2 regions of the Aquamicrobium sp. NLF2-7 genome follow, and region 2 is predicted to be linked to the other one. Evidence: riboswitches for the same ligand, from Rfam matches in the RefSeq annotation. Region 2 holds a riboswitch; the other holds the start of a gene.
The links. Region 2 has a riboswitch for thiamine pyrophosphate ahead of MIC97_RS15105 (ABC transporter permease). Riboswitches for the same ligand answer to the same signal wherever they lie in the genome.
Positions count from the first base shown of each region.

Region 1: it holds a riboswitch for thiamine pyrophosphate, as region 2 does, so the genes downstream of both, MIC97_RS07830 (TenA family protein) here and MIC97_RS15105 (ABC transporter permease) in region 2, are expected to answer to the same signal.

Region 1 is NZ_JAKSED010000001.1:1,595,339-1,603,225, reverse strand. Features, by position in the region: rRNA gene MIC97_RS07845 (23S ribosomal RNA) at 1-791, shown strand, start outside; rRNA gene rrf (5S ribosomal RNA) at 970-1,084, shown strand; one part of gene MIC97_RS07835 (IS3 family transposase) at 1,291-1,543, shown strand; one part of gene MIC97_RS07835 (IS3 family transposase) at 1,543-2,390, shown strand; TPP riboswitch at 2,563-2,678, shown strand; gene MIC97_RS07830 (TenA family protein) at 2,769-3,416, shown strand; gene MIC97_RS07825 (TenA family protein) at 3,419-4,084, shown strand; gene MIC97_RS07820 (L,D-transpeptidase) at 4,170-4,883, opposite strand; gene MIC97_RS07815 (DsbA family protein) at 4,903-5,490, opposite strand; gene MIC97_RS07810 (ATP-binding protein) at 5,844-7,217, shown strand; gene MIC97_RS07805 (TlpA disulfide reductase family protein) at 7,324-7,887, opposite strand, start outside.
Region 2 is NZ_JAKSED010000001.1:3,067,320-3,075,206, reverse strand. Features, by position in the region: gene MIC97_RS15125 (ABC transporter permease) at 1-726, opposite strand, end outside; gene MIC97_RS15120 (ATP-binding cassette domain-containing protein) at 741-1,406, opposite strand; gene MIC97_RS15115 (hypothetical protein) at 1,411-1,830, opposite strand; gene MIC97_RS15110 (alkaline phosphatase) at 1,938-3,686, opposite strand; TPP riboswitch at 3,845-3,947, shown strand; gene MIC97_RS15105 (ABC transporter permease) at 4,067-4,846, shown strand; gene MIC97_RS15100 (ABC transporter substrate-binding protein) at 4,846-5,781, shown strand; gene MIC97_RS15095 (hydroxyethylthiazole kinase) at 5,778-6,506, shown strand; gene thiE (thiamine phosphate synthase) at 6,493-7,149, shown strand; gene thiD (bifunctional hydroxymethylpyrimidine kinase/phosphomethylpyrimidine kinase) at 7,146-7,887, shown strand, end outside.

The DNA.
Region 1 (7,887 bases), 1.5 Mb from region 2:
ATTCGTAGTGACATGTGTAGGATAGGTGGTAGGCTTTGAAGCCAGGGCGCCAGCCTTGGTGGAGCCACCCTTGAAATACCACCCTTATTACTATGGATGTCTAACCGCGACCCGTTATCCGGGCCCGGGACAATGTATGGTGGGTAGTTTGACTGGGGCGGTCGCCTCCTAAAGAGTAACGGAGGCGCGCGATGGTGGGCTCAGACCGGTCGGAAATCGGTCGTCGAGTGCAATGGCATAAGCCTGCCTGACTGCGAGACTGACAAGTCGAGCAGAGACGAAAGTCGGTCATAGTGATCCGGTGGTCCCGTGTGGAAGGGCCATCGCTCAACGGATAAAAGGTACGCCGGGGATAACAGGCTGATGACCCCCAAGAGTCCATATCGACGGGGTTGTTTGGCACCTCGATGTCGACTCATCGCATCCTGGGGCTGGAGCAGGTCCCAAGGGTATGGCTGTTCGCCATTTAAAGCGGTACGTGAGTTGGGTTCAGAACGTCGTGAGACAGTTCGGTCCCTATCTGCCGTGGGTGTAGGAATATTGACAGGATCTGTCCCTAGTACGAGAGGACCGGGATGGACGTATCTCTGGTGGACCTGTTGTGGCGCCAGCCGCATAGCAGGGTAGCTATATACGGACGGGATAACCGCTGAAGGCATCTAAGCGGGAAACCCACCTGGAAACGAGTATTCCCTGAGAACCGTGGAAGACGACCACGTTGATAGGCCGGGTGTGGAAGAGCGGCAACGCTTGAAGCTTACCGGTACTAATAGTTCGATAGGCTTGATCGTTCTCATTCCTTATGTTCATCAAATCCAGCGCTCACGCATGAGCGGCCCTTCGGGCCTATGCTCCGCGAGGGCGCTGGAAAACCGGCGACGCGCAGTCGCGCTTGCGGGCACAGCCCGTAACGAACGCGCATCGCTCATCAGCACAAAACAGCTTCTCAATTAACATGCGCTTTGCCGACCTGGTGGTCATGGCGGGGCGGCTGCACCCGTTCCCATTCCGAACACGGCCGTGAAACGCCCCAGCGCCGATGGTACTTCGTCTAAAGACGCGGGAGAGTAGGTCGCTGCCAGGTCTGCAAAACGCATGAAAATCTTCTCTGATGTAAACAGAACAGCTTCATTCCCTGATTACAGAACGCCGCCCTTCGGGGCGGCGTTCTGCGTTGTGGGCTGGCCCAAGGAAAATGCCCGACCTCGCTGATTGTTAGTGACCTGTGACCTGAGCCCCTGAACTTCCTCCAGATTTTGGTAGAGTCCGTCGCAATGAGGAGACGGACGAATGAAGCGTTCACGGTTCACGGAAGAACAAATTATCGGGATACTGAAGGAGCAGGAGGCGGGCGCGAAGACAGTCGATGTCTGCCGCAAGCACGGCATCTCGGACGCAACCTTCTACAAATATAAAGCAAAGTATGGCGGCATGGACGTGTCGGATGCCCGCAAACTGAAGGCGCTTGAGGACGAGAACGCCAGGCTGAAGAAGCTGCTCGCCGAGGCCGTGCTGGACAATGCGATCCTGAAGGATGTTGCTGCAAAAAAATGGTGACGCCCGATGTGAAGCGGGATGCGGTGGCTCACGTCTGTGCGCAGCACGGGGTGAGCCAGCGTCGGGCGTGCGAGGTTCTGTCGGTGGATCGGTCGAGCATGCGATATCGCAGCGTGCGGCCTGACGATGCATCCATCCGCGAGGCCATGAAGAAGCTGGCGTCCGAACGGCGGCGCTTCGGTTATCGCCGTATCCACGTCATGCTCGACTGGCAGGGGATCGTCATGAACCTGAAGAAGCTTCGGCGTCTCTACCGGGAGGAGAAGCTGACGGTGCGCAAGCGTGGCGGCCGAAAGCGGGCCTTGGGCACGAGACGTCCTCTGGCTTTGCCGTCGCGTCCGGGCGAGCGCTGGAGCCTGGACTTCGTCAGCGATGCCTTCACCGACGGTCGCCGCTTTCGGGTCCTGGCCGTCGTCGACGACTTCACCCGAGAATGCCTATGCCTGGTTGCCGATACATCCCTGTCAGGCGCAAGGCTTGCCCGCGAACTGGACAGTCTCATCGCCAGACGCGGAAAACCGAGGACGATTGTCTCGGACAACGGGACGGAGATGACCAGCATGGCCATCCTCAAATGGTGCCAGGAGGCCAAGGTGGAATGGCATTACATCGCCCCCGGCAAGCCGATGCAAAACGGCTTCGTCGAAAGCTTCAACGGCAGCTTCCGCGATGAGTGCCTGAACGAGACGCTGTTCTCGTCGCTCGCTCAGGCCCGCGCCGCAATCACTGCATGGAAGGAGGATTACAACAGAAACAGACCGCACTCGTCGCTGGGCAACATCACCCCCAACGAGTTCGCAATGAAAATAGCTATGGAAAAACAGGCCGCATGACGCCAGATTGAAAACCCAAGACTCTCCTGAAAACCGGAGGGAAGATGGGTCTCAGGTCATTAGCTGTGCAATCCGATGTGGCGGCGATGGTGGCTTTATCGTTTCAAGGCGTGAATTGCCGATCCGGTCTGTCGCTTCGTGGTGACAGGCAGCGTCCGATCGCCTACAAGGAACATTCACCAAGGGGAGCCTCGACAAGGGGCTGAGAGACCGCTGGCGCAAGCAGTGCGGTGACCCTTCGAACCTGATCCGGATCATGCCGGCGAAGGGATGGCGAATGTTGATGCTGTCTTTTGCCGGCCTCCATGCGAGGCCGTACATGCCACAAACAAAGCCCGAAATTTACGGTCTCGCTGTCTGCCATGAAAGGACGGCAAGATGACCGAACGCTTTTCCGAAACACTGAGGCTTGCGAGCGAACCGCTCTGGACACAGGCGGTAAGTCACCGTTTCGTGGGCGAATTGTTCGCCGGCACGGTTCCCGATGCCGTGATGTCGTCCTATCTCGTGCAGGACTATCGCTTTCTCGACAGTTTCCTGACCCTTCTTGGGGCAGCGATCGCCACCAGCGACAGTTTTGAGGCGCGGCTGCGGTTCGGTCGTTTCATTGGCATGGTGGCGGGGGAGGAGAACACCTATTTCCTGCGGGCGTTCGAAGCGCTCGGCGTCGATGAAGGCCAGCGCGCAGCCATCCCCGATACCAAGCCGACCGCCGGGTTCAAGGCGATCATGCGGGAGGCGGCAGCCACACGCTCCTATGCGGCTGCGCTTTCGGTTCTGAACGTTGCGGAATGGCTCTATCTCGACTGGACCATGCAGGCGCCCCATCCGTTGCCGCAGAACTTCATTCATGCGGAATGGATCACCCTTCACGACAATACCGATTTTCGCGATTTCGTTGGCTTCCTTCGGGGGGAGCTGGATCGCGTCGGGCCGGGCGAAGCCGAAGTGAGCCGCGATTTCTTTCAAAGGGCCGTGAAGCTCGAGCTGGCCTTTTTCGATGCAGCCTACGAGCAGGGAGAGTGAAGATGGACGTTTTTGATCGGCTGAAACAGGCGGCGGATCAGGATTGGCAAAGCTATGTCGATCATCGGTTCGTGCGCGAGCTGGGCGCAGGCACGCTGCCACAGGCGGCCTTCAGGGCTTATCTGGTGCAGGACTATCTTTTCCTGATCCAGTTTTCGCGCGCGTGGGCGCTTGCTGCCTATAAGAGCCGGACGATACCGGAAATCCGCGCCGCGCAGGCTGGTCTTTCAGGCATCCTCGACGAGACCGAGCTGCATGTGCGGCTCTGCGGCCGGTGGGGGCTGACGCCGGAGCCGCTTCACTCCGTGCCGGAGCATCAGGCGACGGTCGCCTATACGCGCTTCGTTCTGGATTGCGGCGCTGCAGGTGACCTGCTCGACCTGCATGTGGCTCTTGCGCCCTGTGTTATCGGCTATGCCGAGATCGGCAAGGCGCTGACCCCGAACGGCATCGATAAGATCCCGGCGGATCATCCCTATCGCGAATGGATCGGGGAATACGCCGGCGATGCGTTCCAGCAACTGGCGGTCGGGTCACGCAAGCTTCTGGATGATCTGGCAGAGCGCTCGATGACCGAGCGACGTTTTGCGGAACTCGCTGCCCTGTTTGGCAAGGCATCCCGTCTCGAAGCCGATTTCTGGCAGATGGGGCTGGACGCCGCGGCCTGAGCGTAATGAAAAAAGCCTCCCCGCTGAAAAATCAGGCGGGGAGGCTGTTCGATGCGGCACAAATTCTCCGATGCCGATAAGCCGATTAAAGGATAACGACCTTCGAGCCGGGGCGTGCGCGGGCGTAAAGGTCGATGATGTCGGAGTTCAGCAGGCGGATGCAGCCGGCGGAAACCGACTTGCCGATGCTGCTCGGCTGGTTGGTGCCGTGGATGCGGTAGTAAGTGTCCTTGCCGTCCTTGAACAGATAAAGGGCGCGTGCTCCGAGCGGATTGGTGGGGCCGCCTTCGACGCCGTCCTCGTATTTCTTGTACTGTTGCGGGGCGCGGGTAATCATGGCGTCCGTCGGTCGCCAGCGCGGCCATTCCTGCTTCCATGCCAGATCGGTTTCGCCGGAGAAGCCCCGGCCGGCCGCGCCGACGCCAACGCCGTAACGCAGCGCCTTGCCGTTGCCCTGCACCAGATAGAGGAAGTGGTTGGCCGGATCGACGACGATCGTGCCCGGCGCATAGGCTGTCTGATAGTCGACGAGCTGACGCTGGTATTTTTCGGCGATCTTAACCTGGCTCTCGTCCGGTACGGCGAAGCGCTCATTCGGCTTTGGCCCGATACGAGGCGGCGCCACCGAGGCACTGGCCTGTTCCACCGGCGGAAGAGGGGCAATCGCGGGTGCAGCCGGCTGCAATCCGGGGGGCGTCGCCGTCTCGGAGGAGGTGGCGCAGGCGGCCAGCCCCATGCAGGCCAAAAGCGTCATTGCAGTCAGAATGCGTCGTGCCGACCCGTCCATTGCCTCGGTCATTTACCAGAAGTCCTTCGTATCAGTTGCTTTCACGCGCGCGCGCGTCTGAGATAACCTGTTTGAAACCCGCCTCATCGAGTGCTGAGGCGACGAGAAACGGGCCGATGAGAAAAACCGGCGTGCCGGCAAGACCGAGCGCATCGGCCTGTGCGCCATGGCGGCGCAGAAGCGTGGTGATTTCCGCGTCCTTCGCCTTCATGTCGCGTTCCAGCCGCTTCATGTCGAGCCCGACGCCGGCCACTGCCTTGCGCATCTTGTCTTCCGGCACCCTGCCGCCCGGTATGCCCATGAGTGCGTGGTGCACTTCGCTGTATTTGCCCTGATGGTGAGCAGCCAGCGCCAGCTTCGCACCATAGATGGAAGCCGAGGTGAGGATCGGCCAATCCTTGTAGACGAGGCGGACCTTGCCGTCCTGCTTCACCACCTTGTTCAGCGGCGCCATGGTCTTCTTGCAGAAGGGGCAGTTGTAGTCGAAGAAATAGACGATGGTGACATCGCCTTTGGCGTTGCCGGCCTTCGGATCGGCCGGATCGTTCAGGATCATCTCGGGGTCGAGCTGTTCGCCGTCCTGCGCGCGGGCGCGATGGGTAAAACCGGGAGCAGCCATGAGCGCGGCCAGCCCCAGCCCAAGTGCGGCCCTGCGGCTGACGGGTGCAATGGGAAGAGTTTCAGAAGAACCGGTTTCAGCAAGCGGCGACATGATGCGGGACTGGATGGTCGACATGATAAGCGGCCTCGATTTCAGATGGTCGGGCCGACAGGGTTTGGTGGACCTTAAGGCAGGCTTAAGGACAAAAGGAAAGCCTTCGCGCACGTTAAAAACAGGGTGTTGCAGACAGCGCACAGATGCCGGAACGGCAGCCGGCAAGGTTTCTTAAGTTTGCCTTAAGGTTCCGGCATGAGGCATGAAGCACCTGCGCCGTCTGCCGGCAGACGGTGCGGTAAATGGAGAAAAGTCCGATGCGTTCCATGCGGACACGACTGTTCGGCATTCTCATCCTCATCACCGGTCTGGTGTGGCTGTCGGCGGTGGCGTGGATTTTCTTTTCCACCGGCGCGCAACTCGAAAGGGTTCTCGATGCGCGGCTGATGGAGGCCGCACGCATGGTCAACTCCATGGTTACGAAGCGTGCCCTGGGAGCAGGCGAGAATGTGGGAATCCCATCTGTCGAAATGGAGACGCACGAAGCCTATAACCGCCAGCTTTCCTGTCAGATCTGGTCGCTTGAAGGCACTTTGCTCAGCCAGTCCGAAGGCGCTCCGGAGACCAGGCTGTCGGAGCATGCGGAAGGCTTTTCCAACACCGTCATCAATGGCGAAACCTGGCGGGTCTATACGGTCGATAACCCACAGGCAGGCGTGCGGGTGATGGTTGGGGATCGTGTTTACTTTCGCGATCATCTGGTCAACAGCGTGATTTTCGGCGTGCTTTTGCCCGCATTGCTGATCCTGCCGGTGCTCGCCGGCCTGATCTGGCTGAGTGTCGGACGCGGGCTGACCCCGCTCAGCCGGATTGCGCGGGAGCTTTCCATGCGTCCTGCCTCCGACCTGCACCCGATCGACGCGGGCGGTGCGGCCAGCGAGCTGCAACCTGTGGTGAAAGCGCTGAATGCGCTGTTTCGGCGGGTGTCCGACGCCCGCGAGCGTGAGCGTGATTTCATCGCCTTCGCCGCGCATGAACTGCGCACGCCGATGTCGGGCCTCAAGACACAGGCGCAGGTGGCCCTTGCCAGCAGCGATCCGGCGGTTCAGCAAAACGCACTGTCGCAGATTGTCGTGGGTGTGGATCGCACCGGCCGGCTGGTTCGGCAGTTGCTGGACATCGCCTCGCTGGAAGCGGGCGGGGAGGCAGTGGCCGCGGAAACCTTCAACGCTGGGCGCGTTGTGCAGTCGGTGGCCGATGAGCTGGTGACACAGCACGCTGGCGGGGATGCCGTCATCTTTGTCGATCCCGGCCTTTCGGCTTTTTCATTCACGCTGCCGGCAGAGCTGTTCCGGCTCGCCGTGCGCAATCTGCTGGAAAATGCCGTGCACCATTCACCGCCCGGCGGGCGGGTTTTCTGCCGTATCGCCGAGGAAGGCGAGGACATTGTCCTGCGCATCGAGGACGAGGGACCGGGCATTCCGCAGGAAGAACTGCCACGCGTGACGGAGCGTTTTTTCCGGGGCCGGTTCCGCTCATCGGTTGGCAGCGGGCTGGGGCTCAGCATCGTGGAAACAGCGCTGGACCATGCCGGAGCAAGGCTGGATATACGCAACCGGCAGCAAGGCGGCCTCTCGGCTGCAATCGTCATCCCGGCTGACATGGCGCAGAAGATGAAGGCAGCGGCTTAAACCCTGTCGCGATCTGGAAGATCGCGACAGGGTTTAAGGTCCTGATTTCACGCATGTCGTTGTCCCGAAACCGTGCCCACTTTCGGGCGACATGCTTTAGGAGCGCCTATTCGTCCCTTAGCTTGCCGATGCCCGTGAGCAGCGCTTCGCGTGAAATTTCGCCCATATGAACGGAGCGGAGCCGGCCATCGGCGCCGATGAACAGGGTCGCGGGCAGGCCGGGCGTGGTGTAGTGGCGCGAGAAACGGCCAAGTCCGTCAAGCAGCACCGGGTCGAGCGTTAATCCCTCCCGTTCGAGATAGGCCTGAACGGTGCCCTCGTTCTCGCCCTGATTGACGAACAGGAAGGCAGCCTCTTCATTGGTGGCAGCGACACCGGCCATCATCGGCATTTCGCGCCGGCAAGGCGGGCACCACGAGGCCCAGAGGTTGATCACCATCGGCTTGCCGGTGAGCGTCGAGGGCGTGACTTCGGCGCCTGCCAGCGAGGTATAGGAGCCGGAGGGCAGGGGCGTTGGCGGCACGCCGGCGGTGAGCTGGATGACAAGCGTGGCCATGAATGCGGCTGCCGCTGCCGGAACCGGCGTCCATAGCAGCAACCGGGGACGGTGGCGCAGATGCAGAAGCGTGATCGCCGCCACCCCGGCGATGCCGGCCGGGATCATGAACCC
Region 2 (7,887 bases):
ATTGTCGGCGCTCAGCAACGCGGCCTCGTCGACCGGATCGCCCGCGAAGCCCGGCCCATGGTCGTGGCCGTGATCGTGCGGAACGTGAGCGACGGCGGCCAGCCCTGCCGTCTCCGCCTCGTGATCGTGGTCGGCATGTGCGGCCCACACGGACTGGATCGGCACCAGTATGGCCCGGTCCCACGGCGTGCCGGTTGGCGCCATGCGGCCGACGACGCGGTATTCCACATGCGCATGCACCTCGCCCGCCTCCCCGACACTGCCATGAAATGGATGGAAGCTGTCGCCTATATCGCGCGTCACCTGAGAGCCGACGATGGCATCGCCCAGATGGCTGAAGCCCTCGCCCTCAGCCAGTCCGCCCAGCATGCCGATGGCATCGCCGGTGGTGCCGACGATGGGATAGCCGCCAACGAAGTCGCCGAAGCCGACCGGAATGGCGTTTTCAACGCGCGGATCGGCACGCAGGGCCGACAATGTCGCCGACGGCAGCAGTTGCAGCGGTGCTGGCTGGAGAAAGATGGACGAGAGGATGAGCTGGGTTTCCGAACCGGCCGCGCCGACAACCAGATCGAAGGCTGCGGCGGCGCGGGCGCTGCCAAGCCGCAATGCGCGCTCCTGCAAGGTGACGGACACGCCGAGCGCCGTCGCCAGCGCGATCAGGAAGGCGAGAATGAGCGCACCGATCCAGTTGCGGCGCAGGTCGGCAAGAATGAAATGAAACATCCGGTATCAGATCCTCATGCAGCCAGACGGCCGTTTTCGAGCCGCAGCGTGCGACTCATGCGGCCGATCAGCCGCTCGTCATGGCTTGCCACGATCAGCGTGGAGCCCGCCTCTTCGGTCAGATCGACCAGCAGGCTGGCGACCGATGCGCCGGCTTCCGCGTCGAGGCTCGCGGTCGGCTCATCCGCCACGATCACGCCCGGACGGCCGACCAGAGCGCGCGCCACGGCCACGCGCTGCATCTGGCCGCGCGACATCGTGCCGACGAGCTGACCGGGGCGCTGGATATCGACCCGCGCCAGCAGGTCGCGGGCGCGCGCCTGCATTCCGTCGGGCAGGCGCAGATGCGACAGGCGCTGCGGCAAAAGCACATTGGCCTCGGCCGAAAGGCCGGGGAACAGATGGAAATCCTGCATCACGAGGCCGACATTTCGGGCCCGCCAGCGATCGCGCCCACCTTCGGGCAGCGCTGCGATATCCTCTTCGTTCCAGACCACGCGGCCGGCTCCCGCCCGCTCCATGCCCGTCACGATGTTGATGAAGGTGGTCTTGCCCGACCCCGAAGGCCCCGCCAGAGCAACCATTTCCCCGGCTTCCAGCCGCAACCCGGCCAAATCGAGCGCTGGCACGGGAAGTCCCGGATAACGGACCTGAAGCCCTTCGACCGACAGAGCCTGCATCACCCTAAACCCTTCGGAAATCGGCGTTGACGATGCGCAGCAGGCTGACGAAACCCGTGTCCGGATCGGTCCACGAACCGACTTCGAGCTTGCCGGAAACCTCGATGGTGGCATTTGCCTGTTCGAAGGTCTGGGCATGGTCGAGATAGACGACGATAATGTCGTCAGGCCAGTCCGCATCGGACGAGCAGAACGGACACAGCGCCATCGGAATTTCAGTGAGCACGAAGAAATTGGCTTCCGCCTTCAGGGGCGGCGCCATGAAGCCGCGCATGGCGACCGGCTTGCCTTCCAGAGCCTTCACCTTGTCGGAGAAGGTCAGGCCCAGCACGCTGACCTTGCCATAGAGTTCATTGAAGGAAATCGGGCTCGGTGCCGAACGGGCCGGCCTTGCCGAAAGGCAGAGCGCAGCGGCACCGATCATGGCGAGCGCCTGCCGGCGATCCGGGGCGGTGAAGATCATCGCAGCCTCCTTGACTGAACGGGTGCAGGCCCGGAGACGATCCGGGCCTGCCGCTTCTTGTTTACGTGTTACTTTTTCTGCGTGGTACCAAGCGCCAGAGCGTCGGCCAGAACGCGGTAGACGTCGCTCTGCTCCATGTAGCCTTTGAAGTTCTCGGAGCCGGGGCCGGTCGCCTGCAGCACCACGTCGTCAACGGCGTGAACGCCGGTGTCGCCGTCACGCGGAATGTTGCCCTCCACGAACACCGCGCCGGGGACATCCTTGTAGGCTTCGTTGGCGATGTACTTCTTGTTTTCGTCCTGAATGGCCGGAACAAACGGACCATCCAGCTTCGGGCGGAAGGTTTCGTAGTGGTCGGGACCATTGTTGGCGGCCAGGAACAGGCGGCGCGAGACATCGACACTGTCGGGATAGCCGTCGCCGTTGGAATCGACGTAGTTCGGGAAACCGGCCTCGGCATAGGTGCCGACCTTCTCGCGCATCTCGTCGCCGGGCTTCTCGTCATCGACCGTGCCGATGATCGAAACGCCATGGGTGTGGTCGCCGGTGACGACGATCAGCGTATCGGGGTTCTTCTCGGCGAATTCACGGGCAACGCCGATCGCCTTGTCGAACTCGATGGTGTCCACGATGGCGCGGTCCCAGTCGAGCGGATGGGACATCTTGTCGATATTGGCGCCTTCCACGACGAGCACGAAGCCTTCGGCGTTCTTCTCAAGCTGGCCGATGGCGGCCTTGGTCATATCGACCAGACCGGGCTGCTCGGGAAACTTCCCGACAGTGCCCTTCTTGAGGAACTCACGGTCGAGGGTGGTGTCCATGTTGCCGGTGTGGAAGAGGCCCAGAACCTTGCCGCTGTTGGAGCCGGCGGCGGCCTCAAGCTCGCCCCTGGTGGTGGCCAGCGTATAGCCGGCATCCTTGAAGCCCGCAACGTGATCGATGTCGTCCTTGCGCTTCGAGCCGGCAACGGACTGCGGCAGGAAGTAGGCCGAACCACCGCCAAGAATGACCTCCGGCTTCAGATCAAAGATCTGAGTGTTGATCGCCGCCTTCTCGGCGCGGCGACGGGTGTGGGAAAAGAGCGCTGCCGGCGTCGCGTCCTGAAGCTCGGAGGTGGTGACGATACCGACCGACTTGGAGGTCTGGCGGCGCAGGGCCTCGACCAGCGTCTCGACCTTCGGGTCGTCGAACGGATCGGCGGTACGGTCGGCGTAGACGCCGATCGCGTTCACGGCGCTCTTGTGGCCGGTCATGTAAGCCGACATGGTGTTGGCGCTGTCGGTGGCGATCGCTTCGGTGGACGAGGTGCCGATGAAGGCCATGCGATCCAGATCATCCATGTTGAGGCGGCCATTGGCCTTGCCCTCGGTCATGCCCCTGGACATGATGCGCGCGGCGGTGCGATGGGCGACGGACAGACCGTCGCCGAGGAAGAAGATCACATTCTTCGCCTTGGGCTCGGTCGCCGTACCATAAACTTCCCAGGTCACGGTTTTCTCATCGTCGCCGGCCTTGGCGACCACGGTGTAGGTGCCGGGCTCGGTGATCGTCACGCCTTCCAGACGCACGGCAGAAGCCTCGACGCCGTCTTCCTTCTCGATGAAGGTGGCTTCCTTGCCAAGAACTTCCGCGGCCGGCTTGCCGTTGATGGTGACGGTGACATCGGAACCCGCGACAACACCATCGAACTCGACTTTCACGTCGAAGGGCGAAGCGGTGAGAATCGTTGCCCTGTCGAGCGGGTAGACCGTGGCGGCGCCGGCAACGGCCGGAACCAGTATGGTTGTTGCGGTCAGAATGGCGAGTAGGCTTCGCATGATCGGGTTCTCCGTAAACTCAAAAAAGAGAACCGCTAGCTAGGACCCGCACGTTACAGCGCGATGACAGCTCGCGATCGGGCTGATGACAGCCCCCTTCCGTTCACTGGCCAGCGGCAACGTCGCTTGACAGAACCGGGCGCTTGAAACATAGATGGCTTCATTCCGAGGGGGGCGCCGTACGGCGCTGAGATGGCAGTGAGCCGGACCCTTGAACCTGATCCGGGTTATGCCGGCGTAGGAACGGAACAAGGGCCTTCGGGCAATCCTGCCAATTCTTCGCACACCTGGATCTCCATGATGACAAGTCGGGAGATCGCCATGCAGCATCGATACGAATTCCGCCCGCCGACACGATTCCGCTTCTAGGGAATCGCGACATGCCGGCTGTTCTGGCAGCATTGCGCACCACGCTGGTGCTGGTGGCCTCATGGCAGGCCATCGTCATGGCCTTTGCCCCGCCGCGCTACATATTGCCGGCGCCGCTGGACGTCGCGGCCGCCTTCCAGCGGCAGCCGCTCTATCTTTTCGACAACATGCTGGTGACGCTGGCCGAGATCGCCGCCGGGTTCGTCACTGGTACGCTCGCAGGCGTGGCGACCGCGCTTGCCATCGCCAGCTTTCCGCGCCTTGGCCGCGCGGTCTGGCCCGTGGTGCTGGTTCTGCAAGCCTTTCCGGTCTTCGTCATCGCGCCGCTGCTGGTGCTGTGGTTCGGCTTCGGCATGACCTCCAAGGTGGTGATGACGGCGCTCATCATCTTCTTTCCCGTGGCCTCCGCCTTTGCGGACGGGCTGCGGCGCACGCCGCCGGAAATCGTCGATGCCGCCGCCCTCACCCCGGCGAGCCACCGCCAGACGCTGTTTCTGCTGCGCGTGCCACTGGCGATTCCCGCACTGGTTTCCGGGTTGCGGGTCGCCGCCCCCCTTGCTCCGCTGGGAGCAGTGATCGGCGAATGGGTGGGCGCATCGGCAGGGCTCGGCTTCGTCATGGTTCAGGCGAATGCCCGCATGCAGACCGACACCATGTTCGCGGCCATGGCCGTCATCGCCGCCCTCACCCTCCTGTTACGGCGGGCCGTCGATGCCCTTGCCCCCCTTCTCACGCCTTGGGCGCGCGAAGGCGGATTCTCTTCCCATCATCAGCAAAGGAAATCCTCATGATCCGATCCTGCGCGCTCGCGCTTCTGCTTTCCGTCACAACCGCAGGCGCCGCCCATGCGACCGACAAGCTCACCGTGATGCTGGAATGGTTCGTCAACCCCGACCATGCGCCACTGGTGGTGGCAAAGGAGCTCGGCCTGTTTGAGGAAGCGGGGCTTGAGGTGGAGCTTGTGCCGCCTGCCGATCCCTCGATCGTGCCGCGCGCGGTGGCCTCCGGCAAGGCCGAGATCGGCATCCATTATCAGCCCAATCTCTATCTCGACCATGATGCCGGCGTTTCGCTGGTGCGCTTCGGCACACTGGTCGAGACACCGCTCAACACGCTCACGGTTCTGGCCGACGGGCCGATCAGGGAGCTAAAGGACCTCGAAGGCAAGAAGATCGGCTACTCGGTTTCCGGTTTCGAGGACGCCATCATTTCCCGGATGCTGGGCAATGCCGGCGTGGACAAGAGCAAGATCGAGCTGGTCAACGTCAATTTCGCCCTGTCACCGTCGCTGATCAGCGGGCAGGTTGACGCCACCATCGGCGGCTACCGCAATTTCGAGCTCACCCAGATGAAGCTCGAAGGCCATGAAGGCCGCGCCTTCTTCCCCGAGGAGCACGGCATTCCGGTCTATGACGAGCTGGTGTTCATCACCCGTCCGGAACTGGCCGGCGACGACCGCCTGAGGCGCTTTCTCGTCGCGGTGGAGAAAGGCGCGATCCACCTCACCAATCACCCGCAGCAGGGGTGGGAGCTGTTCATCAAGGCTTATCCGGATCTCGATGACGAGCTGAACAAGGCCGCGTGGTACGACACGCTGCCGCGCTTCGCCAAGCGGCCCTCGGCACTCGACCGCGCACGCTATGCCCGCTTCGGGGCATTCCTTGAGGAAAGCGGGCTGATCAAGAAGGCCCCTGCGGTCGAAGACATCGCGGTGGAACTGCAATGAGCGCGATCCGACACGCAGCCGGCCTGCTGGACGAGGTGCGCCGGCGCCGCCCGCGCGTTCATTGCCTGATGAACGGCGTGGTCCCTAAATTCGTCGCAGACGGGCTTTCGGCGCTGGGCGCGATTCCTTCCATGACCTCCTCGCCCGAGGAGGTCGGAAATTTCGTCGCCAAGGCGGATTCGCTGCTGGTCAATCTCGGCACGCTGGATGCCCAACGCCGCGAGGCCATCGGCATTGCGGTGAATGTCGCTACGGAGCGGGGGCGGCCATGGGCGCTCGATCCCGCCCATTGCGACTACTCGCCCCCGCGCGCCGCCTTCGCGCAGGAACTGCTGGCGCGTGGTCCCGCGGTGCTGCGCGCCAATGCGGCCGAATTCGACCTGCTTTCCGTGCCCGCCGCAGTGGTGGCGGTACGAACCGGCAAGGCGGATCGCATCGCGCACAACGGGGCATCCTTCTCAGTGACCAACGGCCATCCGCTGACCGCATTGGTGACGGGAACCGGCTGTCTTTCCGGTGCCGTCATCGCCGCCTTCCTCGCCATCGAACCCGATCCCTATCTGGCCGCATGCGCGGCCATGCTCGCCTTCGGTGTGGCAGCCGAGATGGCGGGCAAGGTGGCTGCCGGGCCGGGCAGCTTCGAGCCTGCCCTTCTCGACGCGCTCGCCAATCTCGAAGGCGCTCACATTCCTACATTCGCAAAGGCAGATCATGAACAGGGTTGACTACAGGCTGAACGCCATCATCGACGGCGCGCTGCGCCCGCTCGGCAATCTGGCTGAAATGGCCGGCATCGCCGCGCGCAGCGGCGCCACCATCATCCAGTACCGCGACAAGGAGGCCTCGACGCGACAGATGATTGCGGAGGCGGAGGCAATCCGTGCAGCGCTCGCCGGAACCGGCGTCCCGCTGGTGGTGAACGACCGTGTGGACGTGGCCCTTGCGGCGGGTGCCGACGGCATCCACATCGGCCGCGACGACATGCCGGCCGAGACCGCGCGCCGCCTGCTCGGCCACGATGCCATCATCGGCCTGACGGTGAAGAACGAGGCGGACGCAGATGCGGCCATCGCCGCTCCCATCGACTATGCCTGCATCGGCGGCGTGTTCGAGACCCTTTCCAAGAAGAACCCGGATGCGCCGGTCGGGCTCGAAGGATTTAGTGTCCTGCGCGCACGCATCCGCGCAGCGAAACCCGAACTTCTGGTTGGCGCGATCGCCGGCATCGACGTGCCGCGCACGGCGCAGGTGGTACAGGCCGGCGCGTCGGGCGTGGCGGTGATTTCGGCCATTTTTCGGGCCGCCGACATTGCCGCTGCGACCCGAGAGCTACGAGCGGCAGTAGACAATGCCGGAGGCCGACCATGACGGCAATCGCGCTCACCATCGCCGGTTCGGACAGCGGCGGCGGGGCCGGCATACAGGCCGACCTGAAAACCTTCTCGGCGCTCGGCGTCTTCGGCACCAGCGCCATCACCGCGATCACCGTGCAGAACACGCAAGGGGTGCGCGACGTCGAGGACATCAGCCCACATATCGTCGCCGGCCAGATCGACGCGCTCTACGAGGACATGGAGATCGACGCCGCCAAGATCGGCATGGTCTCGCGCATCGATACGATCATGGCCATCGCCAGCGCCCTGCGCCGCCACAAGGTGCGGCCGGTGCTCGATCCGGTGATGGTCGCCACTTCCGGCGACCGTCTGTTGCAGGCCGACGCCATCGAGGCACTGCGCAGCGAGTTGCTGCCGCAGGCCATCATCGTCACGCCCAACCTGCCCGAGGCCGCCCTGCTCAGCGGCAGGCCCGTAGCGGAAGACGAGGCGCAGATGATCGCGCAGGCGGAGAGCCTGCTGGAGACCGGAGCAAATGCGGTCCTGATCAAGGGCGGCCACGGCACGGGGCCGGAAAGCACGGACCTTTTGCTCGACGGCTCCTCCCTGACCCGGCTTTCGCGCCCGCGCATCGCTACGCCCAACACCCACGGCACCGGCTGCACGCTCTCTGCTGCAATCGCCGCCGGGCTGGCGCGCGGCATGCCACTTGCCGAAGCCGTCGCGCAGGCAAGGGATTACCTGCACCAAGCCCTTCAAGCCGGGGCAGACC